2 regions of the Feifania hominis genome follow, and region 1 is predicted to be linked to the other one. Evidence: a T-box and tRNA genes for the amino acid it is inferred to sense, from the RefSeq annotation. Region 1 holds a T-box; the other holds one or more tRNA genes.
What was found. The T-box of region 1 lies ahead of pheS (phenylalanine--tRNA ligase subunit alpha). A T-box ahead of a tRNA ligase gene usually reads a tRNA of that ligase, here a tRNA-Phe.
Positions count from the first base shown of each region.

Region 2: it has a tRNA-Phe gene. The T-box ahead of pheS (phenylalanine--tRNA ligase subunit alpha) is inferred to sense a tRNA for this amino acid. The anticodon was not compared.

Region 1 covers NZ_JACRSP010000002.1:456,688-460,089, reverse strand. The annotation lists gene pheT (phenylalanine--tRNA ligase subunit beta) at 1-1,003, opposite strand, end outside; gene pheS (phenylalanine--tRNA ligase subunit alpha) at 1,016-2,035, opposite strand; T-box leader at 2,081-2,311, opposite strand; gene alr (alanine racemase) at 2,443-3,402, shown strand, end outside.
Region 2 covers NZ_JACRSP010000001.1:515,432-518,833, forward strand. The annotation lists gene H8695_RS02490 (YerC/YecD family TrpR-related protein) at 1-300, shown strand, start outside; gene H8695_RS02495 (class I SAM-dependent DNA methyltransferase) at 290-1,054, shown strand; gene hslO (Hsp33 family molecular chaperone HslO) at 1,047-1,922, shown strand; tRNA gene H8695_RS02505 (tRNA-Val) at 2,028-2,103, shown strand; tRNA gene H8695_RS02510 (tRNA-Asp) at 2,111-2,187, shown strand; tRNA gene H8695_RS02515 (tRNA-Phe) at 2,227-2,302, shown strand; tRNA gene H8695_RS02520 (tRNA-Gly) at 2,306-2,381, shown strand; tRNA gene H8695_RS02525 (tRNA-Cys) at 2,437-2,510, shown strand; gene feoB (ferrous iron transport protein B) at 2,556-3,402, opposite strand, start outside.

The DNA.
Region 1 (3,402 bases):
CCGGTACGATCTCACTGTTCTCACCGCCCATGACGCCGGCGAGTGCGACGGCCTTTTTCTGATCGGCAATCACGAGCATGCCGGTGTCGAGCTTGCGGGTGACACCGTCGAGCGTGACGATGCTCTCGCCCTCGTGGGCGCGGCGCACAATGATTTCGCCGCCCTCGAGGTGACGGCGGTCAAAGGCGTGAAGCGGCTGGCCGTACTCGAGCATGACATAGTTTGTGATGTCGACGATGTTGTTGATCGGGCGCACGCCTGCGGCGCGAAGCCGCTCGCGCATCCAGCGCGGCGAGGGGCCGATCTTGACGTTTTTGACCATGCGCGCGGTGTAGCGCGGGCAGAGGTCGGGCGCCTCAACCGTGACTTTGAGGTAGTTTTCAATGTTGTCGCTCTCCTGCCGCACGACGGGTCTGTGCTCCTCAAAGGGCACATGGAACGTCGCCGCGGTCTCACGGGCGAGACCGATCACCGACAGGCAGTCGGGACGGTTGGAGGTGATTTCAAATTCGGTGACCGTGTCGTCGAGGCCGATGGCCGACTGAATATCCTGCCCGAGCGAGCAGTCCTCCTCGAGAACGAAGATGCCGTCCTCGATCGCATAGGGGAAGTCGTTCACCGTCAGGCCGAGCTCGGACAGCGAGCAGAGCATGCCGTCGCTCTCGACGCCGCGCAGTTTGCCGCGATTGATGACCTTTCCGCCGGGGAGCTTTGCCCCGTGCAGACAGACCGGCACGATGTCGCCCGCTTTTAAGTTGGTCGCGCCGGTGACGATCTGGTGAGTGCCCTTATCGCCGGTGTCAACCTGACAGACCACGAGTTTGTCGGCGTCGGGATGCCTGTCGATCGAGAGGATTTTCCCCACGACGACGTTTTCGATGTCGCTGCCCACGATCTCATAGGTCTCGACCTTGGAGCCGGACATGGTCATGGCGCTGGCATATTCTCTGGGGTCGACGTCAAGTTTGACATAGTCGGCGAGCCATTTTTTCGATAGATTCATCGTGATTCCCCCTTAAAACTGACTGAGAAAGCGCACATCATTCTCGTAGAACAGGCGCAGATCATCGATGTTGTAGCGGCGCATGGCGATTCGCTCAAGGCCCATGCCGAACGCAAAGCCGCTGTACTCGTTCGGGTCGATGTCGCACCCCTCGAGAACTTTCGGGTGTACCATGCCGCAGCCTAAAATCTCAATCCAGCCCTCGCCCTTGCACAGGCGGCACCCCTCGCCGTGGCAGTTGAAGCACATGACGTCGACCTCGGCCGACGGCTCGGTGAAGGGGAAGTGGTGGGGGCGAAAGCGCGTGCGCGCATCCGGCCCGTAGAGGCGCTTGGCGAACACGTCGAGGATGCCCTTGAGGTCGCTCATGGTGATGCCGCGATCGACGACGAGGCCCTCGATCTGATGGAAGACCGGGGAGTGGGTCGCGTCGATGTCATCGGAGCGGTAGACCCTGCCGGGCGCGATGACGCGGATCGGCGGGCGCTGCTGCTCCATGACGCGCACCTGGACCGGGGAGGTCTGCGTGCGCAGCAGTACCTTGTCGGTGATGTAAAACGTATCCTGCGTGTCGCGCGCGGGGTGATGGGGCGGCAGATTGAGAGCCTCGAAGTTGTAGTAGTCGAATTCGACCTCGGGTCCCTCGGCGATCTGAAAGCCCATGCCGAGGAAGATCTCCTCCACTTCGCGCAGCACGATGGACAGCGGGTGCGCCCGACCGACCGCATTGCCGGTGCCGGGCAGAGTCACGTCGATTTTCTCGCCCTCGAGCTTGCGCGCGAGAGCGGCAGTCTCGAGCCGGGCCTTGACATCGTCGATCTCCTGCTCGAGCGCGGCGCGAATCTCGTTTGCGAGCTGGCCGATGAGCGGACGCTCCTCGGCGGACAGCGAGCCCATCTGGCGGAGAATCGCGGTGAGCTCTCCCTTTTTGCCGAGATATTTGATGCGGATGTTCTCAAGCTCCGCAATCTCCGTCACCCCGGCGAGCACAGATTCGACTTCGGCCTTGATTTTGGCTAGTGCCTGTCTCATATTGTTCACCTCATGATGTATTTTTGACAAAAAAAGCCCCGTCCCAAAAGGGACGAGGACTTGAGTCTCGCGGTACCACCCTTGTTCCCGCGCGGCGCGCGGGCACTCTGGAGCCCTTAACGCAGGCAGTCGGCCGCCCCTACCGCGTAAATCGTTTCAGAGCGGCAGCTCAAAAGTGAACTTCGGCAGGTTGGCTCATAAGGGCGCTCTCAGCGCAGTCACGCCCTCTCTCTGGCTTTCGCGGTCGCTGCCTACTCTCTTTTTCATTGCTGTTAGTGCACAGTATACCACCGCAAATACGCTTTTACAAGTCCCTCTGGCATTTTTTGAAGATGGGGCAAAAGAATTGTGCGGTTTTTTGATCTATGGTAATATAATAGGGTCAATAAGAAAAAAGAGGCGCGAGTATGGAACATTTCACAAGGAGAACCTGGCTTGAGATTGACCTTGACGCCGTGCGGCACAACGTGGCGCAAATCCGTTCGCGCATCGGCGGGAGAAAGCTCATGGCCATTGTCAAGGCCGATGCCTACGGCCACGGTGCGGCCGTGCTCGGCCCCTTTCTGCGCAGGTGCGGGGCCGACTGCTTCGGCGTGTCGAACATCGACGAGGCGCAGGAGCTCCGTGCAGGCGGGGTCGAGGAGCCCATCCTCATTCTCGGCTACACGCCCGAGGAGGATTACGGGCGGCTGGTGGAGTGCGGCGCCGCTCAGACGCTCTACGATGAGCGTGCAGCGCGCTCACTGAGCGCTGCCGCAACGGCGGCGGGGGCAAAAATTCCCGTTCACATCAAGCTCGACACCGGTATGAACCGCCTCGGCTTTGCCACGCAGACGGAGGATGGACGCCGGGCCGCAGTGGATGTCATCGAGCGGATTGTGGGGCTGCCCGGCCTTGTACCCGAGGGAATCTTCACACACTTCTCGGTGTCGGATGAGAGGGGAAACCCGTTTACGGGCCGTCAGTATGACAATTTTACTGCGACGCTTGCGGCCCTTGAGCAGAGAGGAATCACGTTTCCCCTGCGGCACTGCGACAACTCCGCGGCGATCTACAATCTCGGCGAGAATATCACCAATCTCGTGCGCCCGGGTATCATTCTCTACGGTCTGGCGCCCGAGCCTGGAGACGACGTCTTTGCCGCTGAGGCACAGCTGATGCCTGCGGCCCGGTTCAAAAGCGTTGTATCCCATGTCAAAACCGTGCCGGCGGGCGACTTTGTCAGCTATGGAAACTCTGTGACGCTGACGCGGCCGACGCGGGTCGCCACCATTCCGGTCGGCTATGCCGACGGGTACGACCGGCTTCTGTCAAACCGCGGCGAGGTACTTGTCAACGGGTGCCGCTGCCGTATTCTCGGCCGGGTC
Region 2 (3,402 bases), on a different contig from region 1:
AATGACAAGAGACGAAATGAGAACACCGACTATCTGTTTCAGATTATCCTGTCGCTGAAAGACCTCGACGAGTGCTACCAGTTCTTTGACGATCTTTGCACCATTTCCGAGCTCAAGGACATGTCGCAGCGCATTCAGGTTGCCCGGATGCTCGACGAAAAAAAGGTGTACAGCGAAATTGTGTCCGTCACCGGCGCCAGTACAGCGACCATCAGCCGCGTCAACCGGTGTCTGCTCTATGGCAGCGACGGCTACCGCATGGCGCTCGACCGCATGAAAGAGCTCTCAAATGAGAAGTGATTATATCCGGCTGCCAGCCTACTATGACCATCTCATCGGCGAGGTGGACTATGGGGCTCTTGCCGAATACCTGATGAATATTCTACAGCGTTTTGGCTGTCGGCCGCAGATTCTGCTCGATCTCTGCTGCGGTACCGGCAGCCTTTTGTCCCAGTTGGCCGGGCGGGGAATGGAGCTCATTGGCGTTGACGCGTCACCGGAAATGCTCGATTTGGCGGCTGGTAAATTTGAAGCGCTGCCCCTTGAGCAGCGCCCGCTTTTGCTCTGTCAGGATATGAGGGAGCTCGACCTCTACGGAACCATTGACGCCGCGTTCTGTACGCTCGATTCCGTCAATTCTCTGCGCAGGCCGGGCGATGTGATCGCCGCGTTTTCGCGGGTATCGCTCTTTTTGAATCCTGGCGGCATCTTCGTCTTCGATGTGAATTCTCCCTACAAGTTCCGGGAGATTCTTGCAAACAACGTCTTCGTCTACGATACGGACGAGGTCTACTGTATCTGGCAAAACGAGTTTCACGAAAAGAGCGGCCTGTGCCGCTTTCTCATGACCTATTTCACACAAAACGGGGCACACTATGAGCGCAGCGATGAGATCATCACCGAGCGCGTCTACTCGCGGCGGCAGCTCGAGGGATACCTGAGGAAAGCCGGGCTGCAGGTGCTTGCCGTCTACGGCGATCAAAGTGATGCGCAGCCGGGGCCACAGGAGCAGCGGCTCTACTTTGTGGCCAGAAAGGAAGAGCAGCGTGACTGACAACTTTGTAAAAATCATCACCGGCGACGGTTTTGTACGGGGCTTTGCTCTCAATTCCACCGAGATTGTCGAGCGGGCGCGGCAGATTCACTCAACCGCTCCCGTCGTGACGGCGGCGCTCGGGCGCACGCTCACGGCAACCAGTATGATGGGAACCATGCTCAAGGACGAAAACTGTGCCATTACGGTGCAGATCAAAGGCGATGGACCCATTGGCAGCATTCTCTGCGTGTCGGATTTCAGCGGCAATGTGCGCGGCTATGCTGCAAATCCACTGGTTGATCTCCCGCTCAACGGTCTGGGAAAGCTCGACGTCGCGGGCGGTGTCGGCCGCAGTGGCTTTCTCAACATCATCAAAGATCTCGGGCTCAGGGAGCCCTATGTGGGCCAGGTTCCCATTGTTTCGGGGGAGATTGCCGAGGACATTACCCACTACTTCGCCGTCAGCGAGCAGGTGCCGACCGTGACGGCTCTCGGCGTGCTGGTTGACCGTGACTACAGCGTCAAGGCAGCGGGCGGATACATTCTTCAGCTGATGCCAAATGCCGATGAGTCGGCCATAGAAAAGCTCGAGCGCGCCGTGGCCAAGGTAAAGCCCGTCTCAACGCTGATTGACGAGGGAAAAACGCCTGCTGAAATCCTCAGGGCACTTCTCTGTGAATTTGATGTGGAAATCCTGGAGCAGTCCTACAAGGAGTACCGCTGCAACTGCAGCCGGGAGCGCATTGAGCGGGCTCTGATCTCCCTCGGCAGAGAGGAGCTTTTGAAGCTTGCGCAGGAGCAGCAGAGCATTGAGGTCAGCTGCCAGTTCTGCGAGCGCAAATACCAGGTTCCGGCCGACGAACTGCGCCATTTTGCGGGCCTTTGAGTGGCTGAGTTGTGCGCAAAAAAAGTAAAATTTGGTCTTGACAGGGTAGGGGCGATCGAGTATAATAAACTTCGCCGCTTGTGATTACGGCGGCTGCGGGAACATGGGAGCATAGCTCAGCTGGGAGAGCACCTGCCTTACAAGCAGGGGGTCACAGGTTCGAGCCCTGTTGTTCCCACCATGAAAATGGCCGAGTAGTTCAGCTGGTTAGAACGCTAGCCTGTCACGCTAGAGGTCGTGGGTTCGAGCCCCATCTCGGTCGCCAACTGATCTTTCCCATGGAACACTGTGGGCGGGATCATTTGCCTCTGTAGCTCAGTTGGTAGAGCAGGGGACTGAAAATCCCCGTGTCGGTGGTTCGATTCCGCCCGGAGGCACCATTTGCGGATGTAGCTCATCTGGTAGAGCGCAACCTTGCCAAGGTTGAGGTAGCGAGTTCGAGCCTCGTCATCCGCTCCAAAAATGTGCGGCGGCAGGATTAAATCCTGCCGCACGCGCATAACATGAATCATACGGCGCCATAGCCAAGTGGTAAGGCAGAGGTCTGCAAAACCTTCACCCCCAGTTCAAGTCTGGGTGGCGCCTCCAAAAAAGCCCCCGACTCGAGTCGGGGGCTTTTTCTGTGTCACATATTCAGGCGAGCCCGAGCATTCTTACGATGGCAGTGAAGCAGACACAGACGACAAAGCCAATCACAGTCGGCACGGCAAAGGATACAGCGGTCCACTTGAGACTTTGCGTCTCCTTTTTGATGGTCAGGCAGGTGGTCGAGCAGGGCCAATGCATCAGGGAAAAGAGGATCGTTGACGCAGCAGTAGCCCAGGTCCAGCCGTTTGCGACAAAGAGCGCCTTAAGCTCCGTAAGATTGCCCATATCAATCAAGCTACCGGTCGCCATATAGGCCATGATGACGATGGGAATAACGATCTCATTGGCCGGGAAGCCGAGAATAAAGGCCAGCAAAATGACTCCGTCGAGCCCCATCAGCTGCGCGATCGGATTGAGAAAACGCGCACAGTGTGCGAGCAGTGTGGCGTCACCCACCACGACATTGGCGAGCAGCCAGATAATCAGTCCCGCAGGCGCTGCCACCGTGACCGCACGCCCCAGAACAAAGAGCGTCCGATCAAAGATGGAGCGCACAATCGTCTTGCCGATTTGTGGCTTTCGGTAGGGAGGCAGTTCCAGCGTGAAAGAGGAGGGAACCCCTTTGAGGATGGTCTTTGAGAGCAGACGGGACACAAGAAAGGTCATTGCGACGCCGAGTACAATGACGGCGGTCAGAAACAGAGCTGAGAGCAGCGAGTCAAAGGGGGAGATCACCGAGCCGATAAAGAACATGGTGATGATAGAAATCAATGTGGGAAAGCGGCCGTTGCAGGGGACAAAGTTGTTGGTGATGATAGCGATCAGCCGCTCGCGAGGGCTGTCGATGATGCGGCAGCCCACAATCCCCGCAGCATTGCAGCCAAAGCCCATA